2 regions of the Bradyrhizobium sp. UFLA06-06 genome follow, and region 1 is predicted to be linked to the other one. Evidence: predicted binding sites of a transcription regulator. Region 1 holds the regulator's gene; the other holds the start of a gene.
What was found. Region 1 encodes LexA, which represses DNA repair genes until DNA is damaged. Its sites were predicted from a motif close to TGTTCNNNNTGTGTTCNG; they were not measured.
Positions count from the first base shown of each region.

Region 1 (7,168 bases):
ATGGCCGTGGTCGCCGGCGTCGTGTTCTTCGCGGTGCGCGCGCTGCTCGCGCTGTTTCCGGCGCTGACGGCGGGGCATCCGATCAAGAAATGGGCCGCGGCGGCCGCGCTGCTCGCCGCGGCCTTCTATCTGTTGCTGTCGGGCGCGGAGGTCGCGACGCAACGGTCGTTCTTCATGACCGCCGTGGTGCTGCTCGCCGTGATCGTCGACCGCCGCGCGATCACCTTCCGTACGCTGGCGGTGGCAGCGCTGATCGTGCTCGCGATCGCGCCGGAAGCGCTGGTGCATCCCAGTTTCCAGATGTCGTTTGCCGCGACGCTCGGGCTGGTGGCGCTGGTGCAGATCGGGCTGCCGAACCTATTCGCGTCGCCCGACCATTCGGCGACCGCGCGCGTCGCGCTGTGGGGCGGACGTGAGCTCACGATGCTGATGCTGGCCTCGCTGGTGGCAGGGCTTGCGACGACGCCCTACGCCGCCTTCCATTTCCACCGCGTGACGCCCTACGGGTTGCTCGCCAACCTCGCGGCAATGCCTGTCGTGTCGGCGGTCGTGATGCCGGCCGGCCTGCTGGGGCTCCTCGCCATGCCGTTCGGCTTCGACGGCGTGTTCTGGGCGATCATGGGTCTTGGCATCGACTGGATGATCCTGGTGACGCAATGGGTCGCCGCACTCCCGGGCGCGGTCGGCCGCATGGCGGCGTTCGGCATCGGGCCGTTGATCGCAGCGAGCGCCGGCATCATCCTGCTCGGGCTGCTGCGCACGCCGTTGCGCTGGTCTGGCGCCGTGCTGCTCGTGATGGCCTCGGTCTGGGCGCTCAGGGTGCCGCAGCCGGACGTGCTGGTCTCCGGCGACGGGCGCAACGTCGCGGTGCGCGGCGGTGACGGGCGGCTGCATTTGATGCACAGCGCCAAGGATGCGTTCCTGGTCAAGGAGTGGTTGGCGGCGGACGCCGACGCGCGGACCGCCACCGATGCGTCGCTGGGCGAGGGCGTCTCCTGCGATGCCGGCGGTTGCGTGGCCCAGGGACCTGGCGGCGCCTTCGTCGCGCTCGCGACCCGGCCGGAGGCGCTGGCGGACGACTGCGAGCGCGCGGGCCTGATCGTAACGGCGCGGCCGGCGCCGCAGGGCTGCGCGGCGTCGGTGATCGATGCCGAGCGGCTGCGCCGCCACGGCGCGCTGGTGCTGCGGCGGATCAGGGACGGCTACGCCGTCGATGCGGTCAAGCCCGGCGGGATCGACCGGCCGTGGTCGCCGGCGGTTCCGGGCGACGGCGAGAGCGAAACGACGCTGCGTGCGCCGGCCGCTGCGCCGCGGCCCGCCGTGGACGCGACGCCGGCCGAGACCGATCTGCAGGGCGATGATTAGCGGTGGTCCGGCGAGGGGCCGCTCGGAAGCTCGAACAGGCCGAGATGGTATTCGTCGGAATCGGGGCCGGCGTCGGGCTTCTTGACGAGGGTAAAGGAAGCCTCGGGAAATTGCTCCCAGACTTTCAGGTCGTCGGCCGTCACCGTCAGCCAACCGAACCGGAACATGTAGCGGCCCGGTTCCGTGACGCGTCCAGCCTTTTGCCATGTGACCTTATCGACCACCGCGCACGTCCTCCGTGCCCGATGATGCGCCAAGGCGCCGGCCGACGCAAATCTCCCCATGCGCCCCGGAAGCGGAAGTCCGGGGTCGCCCGAAATTGCTTAGGTCATCCGCCGCCGAACAGCTCATTCCGCGGCGACGATGCGCTCAACCCAAAAACAGCGTTGCGAATGCGGAGGGCCGCCGCTCGACGACCTTCGGCTTGTGCTCGACCGGCGGATGCAGCGCCGGCAATTGCAGCACGCTGACGCGCTGTCCCTCGACCAGCTGGGTCACCAGGACATGGCTGCCGTCGGGGAATTCGACCGCGTCATGATGCCGATCGGGCACGTCGGGCTCGACTTCGTTGAATACGCCGACGCGATAGTTCAGCGTCTTGGTCCAGATCCAGCGGCTGTCGTAGCGAACGTTCTCGGCGAAAGCGAGCTCGGTGCCCGGCAGCATGCAGACCGCGACAGTGGGATCGTTCTCCGAAGCAAAGCCGCGGGTCGACGTGCCGCGGAACGTCGTCGTGATCAGCGTCTCTCCGACAATGGCGGGGCGCGATGCCACGGCGTGCAGACTATAGTCACACATCGGATGGCTCCTCATTTCGAGGTAGCGACCCGTGCCTCTCCTTGAGGCATTAGGGCCTCTACCAGAGTGGACGATAGCGAACGAGCTTCTGCTCGTTTCTGGGCGATTGTACGACTGGTCCGAGACCGCCTCCGATCACAAACACGCGACGCTGCGCGAGAGGTATCGGAGCGCATCGGGCAGGCCGTACGCTACACTATCATGCAAGGAACGATCCGACGTGTTGCTCGTTCCCGGCCGCCGCAAGTATTTGCAATTCAGTATTTGCGATAAAGCCCGATCAGCTTGCCTTGGATGCGGACCCGGTTCGGCGGCAGGATGCGCACTTCATAGGCGGTGTTGGCCGGCTCGAGCGCGATCGATGCGCCGCGGCGGCGGAAGCGCTTCAGGGTGGCTTCCTCCTCGTCGATCAGCGCCACCACGATGTCGCCGGTATTGGCGACGTCGTTGCGCTGGATCAGCGCCATGTCGCCGTCGAGGATGCCGGCATCGACCATCGAGTCGCCGCGCACCTCGAGCGCATAGTGCTCGCCGGCGCCGAGCATGTCGGGCGGCACGCTGATGGTGTGGCTGCGGGTCTGCAGCGCCTCGATCGGCGTACCGGCGGCGATCCGGCCCATCACGGGGACCGCGACCGGACGGTTGCCGTCGTCCTCGGCGATCGGCGGCGTGCTGGCGCGCCGGCCGAGGGTGCCTTCGATGACGCTGGGCGTGAAGCCGCGGCGGCCGTTGCCGCCGCCGGCCGACAGTTCGGGCAGCTTGATGACCTCGATGGCGCGGGCGCGGTTCGGCAGGCGGCGGATGAAGCCGCGCTCCTCCAGCGCAGTGATCAGGCGGTGGATACCGGACTTCGAGCGCAGGTCGAGCGCATCCTTCATCTCGTCGAAGGAGGGCGGTACGCCGGCCTCTTTCAGACGTTCATTGATGAAACGCAGAAGTTCGTACTGTTTGCGCGTGAGCATCTCGAGTATTCCCCCGGTTGATAGCGTCGTTCGATTCCGAGACTCTTCTGGCAGGGCCTGCAGGCGGGACCTGACCTCAGGAGCATGTGCTCGTTGCACCTGCTTCCACGCGGCTTCCCGATTGTAGACACCAGTACTCGAAACAAATCATGAACGGACACTATATGTTCGATATGTGTTCCGCAACCACTTAATTTCCGGTGAACGGATCAGGCAACGCACAATCGGCGGGGCGCGAAAAACCTTATTCGGGCAGTGTCAGGATCTCGCATTCGCTGCCTTTGACGGCCGCAGCCGCGAACGGCGGACGCACGAGAAGTGCCCGTGCCGCAGCGAGATTCCTGAGCAGCGACGAGTCCTGCTGCGTCACCGGCGTCGCGATCAGCGTGCCGTCCTCGCGCGCTTCGAGCCATGCACGCAGATAGTCCTCGCGCTGGTCGTTGGCGGCGAGGTCGCGGCCGAGCAGGGCGCTCGTGCGGCGATGATGAATCACTTTCCGGCCGTTCAGCGCCCGAATCAACGGCACCAGGAACAGGAAGGCGCAGACATAGGACGACACCGGATTGCCGGGCAGGCCGATCACCCGCATCGCGCCGAGCCGGCCATGCATCATCGGCTTGCCGGGCCGCATCGCAATCCGCCAGAACGTCATGTCGACGCCCTCGGCTTCCAGCGACCGTTTGACGAGATCGTGGTCGCCGACCGAGGCGCCGCCTGTCGTGATGAGGACATCGGCGCCGGCCTCGCGCGCCCGGCGGATGCCGGCCGTGGTCGCCTCCACCGTGTCGGCGGCAACGCCGAGGTCGACGGTCTCGGCGCCCTCGGCGCGCGCCAGCGCCCGCAGCGCGTAGCCGTTGGAATAGACGATCTGGCCGGGCCCGGGCTGCGAGCCCGGCATCACCAGCTCGTCGCCGGTCGCCAGCACCGCGACCTTCGGGCGGCGGCGCACCGCAAGTTCCGGATAGTTCATGGCGGCCGCCAGCGACAGCGCGCGGTCGGACAGGCGGCTGCCGCCGCTGAGCAGCACCTCGCCGGCACGGAAGTCGACCCCGGCCGGGCGGATGTGCCGTCCGACGCTGGCGGTCTCCGTGATCGTGATGTGGTCGCCGCCGTCGACGGCGGTGTCTTCCTGGATGATCACCGCGTCGGCGCCATTGGGGATCACGCCGCCGGTGAAGATCCGCACCGCCTCGCCGGCGCCGACCGTCCGCTCGAACGGCCGGCCGGCGGCGACTTCGCCGATCACCTTGAGCCGGGCCTTTAGATCAGCCGCATCGGCGGCGCGCACCGCATAGCCGTCCATCGCCGACATCGGCTGCGGCGGCTGGGTGCGCAGCGCCGCGAGGTCGTGCGCCAGCGTGCGGTGGTAGGCGGCATCGAGCGCGACCATCTCCTCCGGCAGCGGTTCGGCGCCGGCGAGGACGGCGGACAGGGCATCGGCAACCGGCATCAGGGCCACGCTCAGAGCTCCTCAATTCCCAATGTTCAAATACCAAGTGCGGTCAAAGCCCTTGCCACGTCATCCGTCGACGTCACGTGGATAGCATGAAGGCCGCGCGCCCGCGCACCTTCGATATTGGCGGCCAGGTCGTCGAAAAACAGGATCCGCGACGCCGGCACGCCGATGGCTTTTACCACATGATCATAGGCCTCGGCGTCGGGTTTGCGGAAGCCGATGCTCGAGGACAGGAAGACGTTGCGGAAATGGCTGAGCAGCTCGGCGTGGGTGACCGAGAAATGCGCGACATGGGCCGGATTGGTGTTGGAGAAGGCGTAGAGCGGCATCCGCTCGGCGGCCGCCGCGAGCAGCGGGGCGATGCCCGGCATCTCGCCGGTGAAGATCGCGTTCCAGCCTTCGAGGAACTGGGCGTCCGTGATGTCGATGCCGAGCGTCCGGCGCAGGCTTTCGAAGAACGCCGCGTCGTCGATCCGGCCGATCTCGTGATGCTTGAAACTGTCGTCGACGACAAAGCGCGTGGCGAGCTCGGCGGGCGCGCAGCCGGCATGCTGCGCCCAGTGCGCCACCACCTTGTCAAAGTTGATGTCGAGCACGACGCGGCCGATATCGAACAGCAGCACGTCGACGGAGTTGGGAGAGAATTGCGAGGTCATTGCGTGAAACCGTGTACGAGAATTGCGGGCAGGCGGCAATGTCCTCGATTTCAGTGACGGGTGTACGTGGCGTTGCATTCATCGCGAGACTGTTCCCGCGCACACCACCGTCGTCCCGGCGAAGGCCGGGACCCATAACCACAGGGTTGGGTTGTTGAGAGGAGGCTGTGGCCCCAGCGTCGCGCAACAATTCCCATTCGTGGTAATGGGTCCCGGCCTTCGCCGGGACGACGCCGGATGTGTTGTCGCTTGTGCGTCAAACATCCGCATTCTCGCGACATGATTTGTCCGAGCTTTGCTCTTCGTTTCACCCTATATTTTTCTATATTTTTGCTGCGGGGCTAGCCACGTCGGGCAACTCAGTGGCACGCGCGCGCGAGCTTTCAGGGCAGCAAGCGGCTCGACGCCTGCCGGCGGCTTGGTGCCCGCCGGGCGTCGCGCTCACAGCCTGGACAGCGCCAGGCCGAGGTAACCGATCAGCGCACCGGTGCTGAGAATGATGACGACGAGCGCCTGCTCCGAGCGTGCTTGCAAGGTTTTCCGGGTCACGGCGTTGGACGCTCCGTCTTCGAGATCATGCGGTCCAACGAACAGCATCGATTTCCGTTCCGGTCTTTCCCGGGGAACCTTCACGACGTGCCCATGCAGGCCGCACGCCCGGACGAGCGACGCGACGAACGCGGAACAGGAACGCAGGTCGGCTGCCTATGAGGGCGGCGCGATCCCCGGAACGGGGAAAGCGCGGCACATCTCGACGCTGTTCGACCTCAGTCGTTTGACGACCGCTGCATCTCCCTTCGACCGGAGGGATTCCGCAATGAGTTCGGCGATGAGGCGCATTTCGGGCTCGCCCATGCCGCGCGTGGTCGCCGCCGGCGTCCCGAGGCGAATGCCGCTCGGCTTGAGCGGCGGACGCGGATCGTCGGGAATGATCTGCTTGTTTGCGGTGATCCCGACGGCGTCGAGGATGTTCTCGGCCGCGCCGCCGTCCAGGCCGACGCTGGCCACCGTATCCACGACCATCATGTGATTGTCGGTTCCGCCGGTGATCAACGTCATGCCGCGTTCCATCAACGCTTCGGCCAGGACCTTCGCGTTGCGCATGACCAGCCTTGCATAGGCCTGAAAATCGGACGTCGATGCCTTCTTCAGCGTGACCGCGGTTCCGGCCACAACGTTCATGTGCGGACCGCCCTGCAATCCCGGGAACACCGACGCGTCAATCTTGCCGGCGAACTCCCGGCGACAAAGAACGATGCCGCCACGCGGCCCGCGAAGCGTTTTGTGCGATGTCGTCGTCATCACGTCGAAACCCGCATCGAGCGGATTGCGCAAGGCGTTGCCGGCGATCAGGCCGCCGTAATGGCTGACGTCGGCCATGGTCAGTGCACCCACCTCATCGGCGATGCTCTTGAAGGACGCATAATCCAGATCGCGCGGATAGGAGCTGTAGCCGCACAGCACCAGCTTCGGACGGACGTGCCGGGCCATGGCGCGGAGCTCATCGAAATCGATGGCGCCGCCGTTTGACGGCTGCGTCTTGTAACGGGCGAAGTTGAAGAGCCGCCCCATGTGCGACACGGGCGCGCCGTGGGTGAGATGGCCGCCGTGTGACAGGTCCATCGCCAATATCGTATCGCCGGGCTGCAGCAGGCCGAGATACACGGCCTGGTTCATTGGCGACCCGGACAGAGGCTGAACGTTGGCATGTTCGGCGCGGAACAGCGCACACGCTCGCTGTCGGGCAAGGTTCTCTATCTGGTCCGTAAATTCCTGGCCGCCGTAATAGCGGCGTCCCGGATAGCCCTCGGAATACTTGTTGGTGAACACCGATCCAAGCAGCTCAAGAACCTCGGGATATGTGTAGTTCTCCGACGGAATCAGCTCGACGCCGTCTTGCTGGCGGCGCTCTTCGCCCTCGAGCGCAAGGG
Region 1 is NZ_JADFUD010000005.1:31,867-39,034, reverse strand. Features, by position in the region: gene IF803_RS05755 (ComEC/Rec2 family competence protein) at 1-1,365, shown strand, start outside; gene IF803_RS05750 (hypothetical protein) at 1,362-1,589, opposite strand; gene IF803_RS05745 (hypothetical protein) at 1,735-2,163, opposite strand; gene lexA (transcriptional repressor LexA) at 2,421-3,125, opposite strand; gene IF803_RS05735 (molybdopterin molybdotransferase MoeA) at 3,370-4,584, opposite strand; gene IF803_RS05730 (HAD family hydrolase) at 4,611-5,237, opposite strand; gene IF803_RS05725 (hypothetical protein) at 5,679-5,834, opposite strand; gene IF803_RS05720 (serine hydroxymethyltransferase) at 5,943-7,168, opposite strand, start outside.

Region 2 (7,168 bases), on a different contig from region 1:
GGCCAGACCATGCACCAGGTCGATGAGCGCACGCCGGTGGCCGATCTGGAGAAGCTGACGCGGATCTATCGGGGCGTGCTGGACAGGTATTTCGGGTAGGCCAGCCGCCCGGCTGGACAAAAACAGCGAAAACAACCCCATGCACAGTGGGGATTGGGGCTACGAGCCATCCACCCGCACCAGATACAGCGTGGTATTTCGGGTAGGCATCCGTAGGATGGGTAGAGCGCAGCGAAACCCATCATGGGCGCCGCGGATTCGAAGTGATGGGTTTCGCGGAGTTTATCATCGGGCCGCGCGTTGCGCGGACCCGTTGGCTCTACCCATCCTACGAGAACATTCACACCGCCTAGTAATCCACCCGCATCAGGTAGAGCCCGTCCGGCGGCGCCACGGGGCCGCAGGCGGCGCGGTTGCGGGCGGCGAGCGCACCCGCGAGATCGTCGGCGCTCCAGCGGCCCTCGCCGACCCAGACCAGCGAGCCCACCATCGAGCGCACCTGGCTGTGCAGGAACGAGCGCGCCGACGTCACGATGTTGACGGCATCGCCCTCGCGCGTGACGTCGAGCTGATCGAGCGTCTTCTCCGGCGACTTGGCCTGGCACTCGGTGTCGCGGAAGGTGGTGAAATCGTGCTTGCCGAGCAGGCGCTGCGCGGCCTCGTGCATCGCGTCAGCATCGAGCGCGCGCGGCACGCGCCAGACCCGGCCGATGTCGAGCGCGAGGTTCGCGCGCGTGTTGGTGATGCGATAGAGATAGTGCCGCTTGGTCGCGGAGAACCGCGCCTCGAAATCGTCGGGCACGATGTCAGCCGCGAGCACGCCGATCGGATTGGGCCGCAGATGCGCGTTCAGCCCGTCGCGGAAGCGACCGCGTGGGAAGTGCTTGGCGATGTCGCAATGCGCGACCTGGCCGCGCGCGTGCACGCCGGCGTCGGTACGGCCGGCGCCATGGACGCGCACGTCCTCGCCGCAGATCGCCTTGACCGCCGCCTCCAGCGCGCCCTGCACGGTCGGCGCAGTGTCCTGGATCTGCCAGCCGGAGAACGGCGTGCCGTCATATTCGATGGTGAGCTTGTAGCGGGGCATCAGCTAAGCCGCGCAGGCGGCTTCAACGGCGTGCCGCGCAAGAAGTCCGCCGCCTTCATCGGCGCCTTGCCGGCGCGCTGCAGTTCGAGGATCCGGATCGCGCCGTCGCCGCAGGCGATCGCGAAATTGTCGTCGAGCACATCGCCAGGTGCGCCCGAACCCTTGGCCAGTTCGCAGCGCAGGATTTTCAGCCGCACCGGCTCGCTTTCGCCCGCAAGCTCGCACCAGGCGCCGGGGAACGGCGAGAGCCCGTGAATGTGCCGCAACACTGCATGCGCCGGCTGCTTCCAGTCGATCCGCGCCTCGGCCTTCTCGATCTTGGCGGCGTAGGTGACGCCGTCCGCGCTCTGCTTCGTCAGCTGCAATCCGCCGCGCTGCAGGCCGCCCATCGCGCGCACCATCAGATCGGCGCCGAGCGGCGCCAGCGCGTCGTGCAGGTCGGACGCCGTCATGCTGTCCGTGATCGGCAGCCGCTCGGCCATCGCGACGTCGCCGGTGTCGAGGCCGACATCCATCTTCATCACCATCACGCCGCTCTCGGCATCGCCCGCCATGATGGCGCGGTTGATCGGCGCGGCTCCGCGCCAGCGCGGCAATAGCGAAGCATGCAGGTTGAAGCAGCCGAGCCTGGGCGCGTCGAGAATCGCCTGGGGCAGGATCATGCCATAGGCGACGACCACCGCGGCATCCGCGTCATGCGCGCGAAACTCCTCGAGCGCTTCCGGCGTTTTGAGGGTCTTCGGCGTCAGCACGGGAATGCCGAGGCGGCGCGCCTCCTGCTCGACCGGCGTCGGCTGCAGCTGCAGGCCGCGTCGCCCGCCCGGCTTCGGCGCGCGGGTGTAGACCGCCACGACCTCATGGCCGTGGGCCACCAGCTCCAGCAGCGTCGGCACCGCGAAATCGGGCGTACCCATGAAGATCAGGCGGAGAGGCATGACGAGAACTCGGTCTGTTCCTTCCCTTGCGGGGAGAGGAATCGCATATGAAGCGCGCGGGTCTTTCCGCGAATTCGGTTGGCCTCTCCCGCTTGCGGGGGAGGCCGGATCGCATCGAAGATGCGATCCGGGTGGGGGCTATCTCAGCGATACGACTCGTGGCAAGACCACCACCCCAACTCTCCCCCGCAAGCGGGAGAGGGAGTCGAGTGCCGATGGCGATCCTACTCCGCCGCGCGCTTGGCGGCCTTCTCGAATTTCTTGAAGACGCGGTCGCGCTTCAGTTTCGACAGATAATCCACGAACAGCACGCCGTTGAGATGATCGATTTCGTGCTGGATGCAGGTGGCGTAGAGCCCCTCCGCATCCTCCTCATGCAGCTTGCCGTCGAGATCGGTGAATCGCACGCGCACCCGCGCCGGGCGCTCGACCTCCTCGTAATATTCGGGGATCGACAAGCAGCCCTCTTCGTACACCGACAGCTCTTCCGAGCGCGCAATGATCTCCGGATTGATGAAGACGCGCGGCTTCGCCGTGGTCTCGCCGTTCTCGTCGCGCTTGGCGAGGTCCATGGTGATCAGCCGCAGCGGCTGCGCGACCTGGATCGCCGCCAGCCCGATGCCGGGCGCGTCATACATGGTCTCGAGCATGTCGTCGGCCAGCTTGCGGATCTCCGGCGTCACCTTCTCGATCGGTTTCGACACCAGCCGCAACTGCTTGTCCGGCAGGATGATAATTTCTCTTAATGCCATGGCGGCGATTTAAGCTGCTGACTTCATGGGGTCAATGCGCTCAGGAACCCGTTAGGACAACCTTAACCACGTTTCTTCACTCCGCATTAACCCGGAAAATCAGGAATGCATTTGCCATAAGCGTTCCCTCTTCGTTCGCGCCCGACCGCGAATCGGCTACAACTGCCGGCATGAACGAGATTCTCCTGACGATTGGCGACCTTCCGGTCCGTGTCTCCGACGCATTGATCGGCCTTGGGGCGCTGGCGCTGATCCTGCTGCTCGCCATTGCGGTGGTGATCGCACGCGCCAGCCGGCGCGGCGCGGAACTCGCGATGGCCCAGGCCATCCGCGCCGACGAGCTGGAGGAGCGGCTCGCCGACATGCTGCGGGCTCAGAGCGAATCCTCCGGACGCGTGGACGCCATGACGCAGGCGCTGGCCGGCCGCCAGGCGGAGATGGCCCGGGCCGTCAACGAGCGGCTGGATTCGGTGACCCACCGGGTCGGCCAGTCGATGGAGCAATCGACCCGCAACACGATGGATTCACTGCGCGTGCTGCACGAGCGGCTCGGCATCATCGACCACGCGCACAAGAACCTCAACGAGCTCACCACCCAGGTGACGACCTTGCGCGACGTACTCGCCAACAAGCAATCCCGCGGCGCGTTCGGCCAGGCGCGGATGGAGGCGATCGTCCAGGACGGCATGCCGAAGGGCTCGTTCGAGTTCCAGTACACGCTGACGTCGGGCAAGCGGCCGGACTGCGTCGTGTTCCTGCCGGACCAGCGCCCGCTCTGCATCGATGCGAAATTTCCGCTCGAGGCGATGACCGCGCTGCACGATGCGCGCAGCGACGAGGAGCGCAAATTCGTCAGCCAGCGGCTGCGCGCCGACGTGCTGAAGCATGTCAGCGACATCGCGGAGAAGTACCTGATCCCGGGCGAGACCCAGGACACCGCGCTGATGTTCGTGCCGTCGGAATCGGTCTATGCCGAGATCCATGACGGCTTCGACGACGTGATCCAGAAGGCCTATCGCGCCCGCGTCGTGCTGGTGTCGCCGTCGCTCTTGATGCTGGCGATCCAGGTGATGCAGCAGATCCTGAAGGACGCCCGCATCCGCGACGCCGCCGACCAGATCCGCAACGAGGTGATGCATCTCGGCGACGACCTCGGCCGCCTGCGCGATCGCGTGCTCAAGCTGCAGACCCATTTCGGCCAGGTGAACGAGGACGTCAGGCAGATCCTGATCTCCGCCGACAAGATCGAGAAACGCGCCGGCCGCATCGAGGAACTCGACTTCAGCAAGTCCGAGACCCCGATCGAGGTCCCCCGCTTCGTCAAGCCCAGCACGTCCGACCTGTTCCCCGCCCCGCGCAAGCTGCAGGCGGGGGAGTGATTGTTGTTTCTAGAAGTTGTCCGGCGTGCGCCACCCAATCGATGTCATCGCCCGACTTTATCCCGAAATAGCCGCGGGTGGCGGATAGGCCTCTGGGATATTGGATCGCCCGGTCCATGTGCGCAATTGCGCACAGGCCGGGCGATGACAGTCTTTTTGGGGCTGATTCTGGTAACAACTTCTCTATGACCGCACCTAGTGATGTTGCTGACCAAGGATCGCACCACACAATCAGCTGTCATCGCCCGGCTTGACCGGGCGATCCAGTATCCCAGAGGCGGCAGATGGGAGCACGCAACTACTACGTCTACATCCTCGCCAGTCGCACCGGCGGCACGCTTTACATCGGTGTGACAAATGACCTCATTCGTCGTGTGGGCGAACACAAGCTCAAGTTAGTTGAGGGCTTCACGGCAAAGTACGATGTCGTGAAGCTCGTCTATTTCGAGCAGTTCGACGATCCCGAGAACGCCATCAAGCGCGAAAAGCGGCTGAAGAAATGGCCGCGCGCCTGGAAGATTTCGCTGATCGAGAAGGACAATCCGGACTGGATCGATCTTTACCCAGAAATCGCCGCGGGTGGCGGATAGGCCTCTGGGATACTGGATCGCCCGGTCGAGCCGGGCGATGACAGTCTTTTTGGGGTCGAATCTGGTAACAACCTATCTATGACCGCACCTGAAGCCTTGTCAGACGCGCCCACCAAGCCACCCGCAGCCCCGCCCGCCACCTCCTGGCGCGACAGTCTTGCCGTGTACCTGCAGCCGCGGGTGCTGATCGTGCTGCTGCTCGGCTTCTCCTCGGGGCTGCCGCTGGCCCTGTCGGGCTCGACGCTGCAGGTCTGGATGAAGGAAGCCGGGGTCGATCTCGGCACCATCGGGCTGCTGGCGCTGATCGGCACGCCCTACACGCTGAAATTCCTCTGGGCGCCGCTGGTCGACGCGCTGCATGTGCCGCTGTTCACGCAGATGTTCGGCCGCCGCCGCGGCTGGCTGCTGTTCTCGCAGCTGCTGCTGATCGCGGCCATCCTGGTGCTAGCGATGGCCGATCCTGCGCGATCGCCATGGTTCGCGGCCTTTGCCGCGCTGCTGGTCGCAACCGCCTCGTCGACGCAGGACATCGTGGTCGATGCCTTCCGCGTCGAAAGCCTGCCTGAAAGCGAGCAGGCCGCCGGCATGGCGTCCTATGTCGCGGCCTATCGCGTCGGCATGCTGGTCTCGACCGCCGGCGCGCTGTTCATCGTCAGCGGCTTCGAGTCCGCTGGCCTCGCGCGTCCGTCGGCGTGGATGTGGGGCTATGTGGTGATGGCCGCGCTGGTCGTGATCGGCATCGTCACCGCGCTGGCTGCGACCGAGCCGGCGCAATCGAAGGGCGCGGAGGCGGCCACGCACGCGCAGAACGCCGCGGAACGCGTGTTGCACGCGGCGCTCGGCGCGTTCTCCGAGTTCCTCAGCCGCAAGGACGCCTTCGCCGCGCTCGCCTTCGTGGTGCTGTTCAAGTTCACCGACGCGTTTTCAGGCACCATGACCGCGCCGTTCGTGATCGACATCGGCTTTTCCAAGGTCGATTACGCGGCGATCGTGAAGGGCGTCGGCCTTGCCGCAACCCTGATCGGCGGCTTTGCCGGCGGCTTCGTGGCGCGGCGCTATTCGCTCGCGACCAGCCTCTGGATCGGCGGCGTGCTGCAGGCGATCGCCAATCTCTCGTTCTCCTGGCTCGCCCATGTCGGCGTCGATCAATGGGCGCTCGCGCTGGCGATCACCGCGGAGAACTTCACCAGCGCCATCGGCACCGTCATCTTCGTCGCCTATTTGTCGGCGCTGTGCCGCAATCCGCTCCACACCGCGACCCAGTACGCCCTGCTGACGGCGCTCGCGGCGGTCGGCCGCACCTATCTGTCATCGGGCGCGGGCTATGTCGCCAAGGCCGTCGGCTGGCAGGTGTTCTTCGTGATCTGCGTGCTGGTCGCGATCCCGAGCCTGATCCTGCTCGCCTGGTTGCAGCGGCGCGGGCATTTCGACGAGTTGGGGCCGGTGAGGGTTTAGCTCAGCCCCCGTAGCCCGGATGGAGCGCAGCGCAATCCGGGAGACCTCTCCACTGACGCGACCGTCCCGGATTTCGCTGCGCTCCATCCGGGCTACAGGCTCTCCGCGCGTCGTCCTGGCGAAAGCCAGGACCCATTACCCCAAATGCGAATTGTTGCGCGACGTTGGGGCCACGATCCATCCGACAACCAAAGCCGGTGGTTATGGGTCCTGGCCTTCGCCAGGACGACGATGAGGATGGGTGAGGCAGCTACTTCGCCACCACGCTCCACTTGGTGACGATGGCTTCGCTCATCTCGCCGGCATCCTTGGCGCAGGCGACCTCGTCGACCTTCACCGAGATTTCCTTGCCGGAGAGGCTTTTGAGCTGCGCGGCCTGGGCGTCGTTGGTTGGAACGAGCTGGAAGGTTTCCGGTCCGGTTTCGAGATTGCACAGACCGTTCGGCGGCGGCAGGCGGCGCGGCTCGCTGGTGATCTGGTAGGTCGCGACGCGCTTGCCGCGGTTCTTGGCGTCACGCACCTTCATGACGCCGAGTTCGCCCGACAGCACGTCGCCGGCGTGGATCATCTTGCCGGGCTTCTGCGGCGCGTCGGCCTGCTGCGCGATGGCGCAAGGCGCGGCGAATGTTGCCGCCAGAAGCGCAAAGCCCAAACGTACGCCGAACAAGCGTACGCCGAATCGGTGTGCCGTCATTGTCAGTGGTTCCGTATCTTGATTCGTCAGAGCGTGAATGACCGTCCCCGAATCGGCATCCACCCTACCATTTTTGTTTCGGTGCGATCTTTTCGGATTGTGACCGATCGCTTGGCGCCTGACGCCGTGCTCGGCGCCGACATCGCGCGCTAGAACAGCGTCCGCTGCCGCATGGCTGCAGATAGCGTACCTTCATCGAGGTAATCAAGCTCTCCGCCGACCGGCACGCCATGCGCCAGCCGCGTCACCCGCACATTGGCCTCCGACAACAGGTCG
Region 2 is NZ_JADFUD010000043.1:56,732-63,899, reverse strand. Features, by position in the region: gene dapE (succinyl-diaminopimelate desuccinylase) at 1-99, shown strand, start outside; gene truA (tRNA pseudouridine(38-40) synthase TruA) at 350-1,087, opposite strand; gene fmt (methionyl-tRNA formyltransferase) at 1,087-2,022, opposite strand; gene def (peptide deformylase) at 2,247-2,774, opposite strand; gene IF803_RS29455 (DNA recombination protein RmuC) at 2,945-4,153, shown strand; gene IF803_RS29450 (GIY-YIG nuclease family protein) at 4,438-4,743, shown strand; gene IF803_RS29445 (AmpG family muropeptide MFS transporter) at 4,822-6,198, shown strand; gene IF803_RS29440 (hypothetical protein) at 6,449-6,892, opposite strand; gene recR (recombination mediator RecR) at 7,042-7,168, opposite strand, start outside.
Region 2: the regulator LexA is predicted to act here: its motif matches at 2,896-2,913, upstream of IF803_RS29455 (DNA recombination protein RmuC).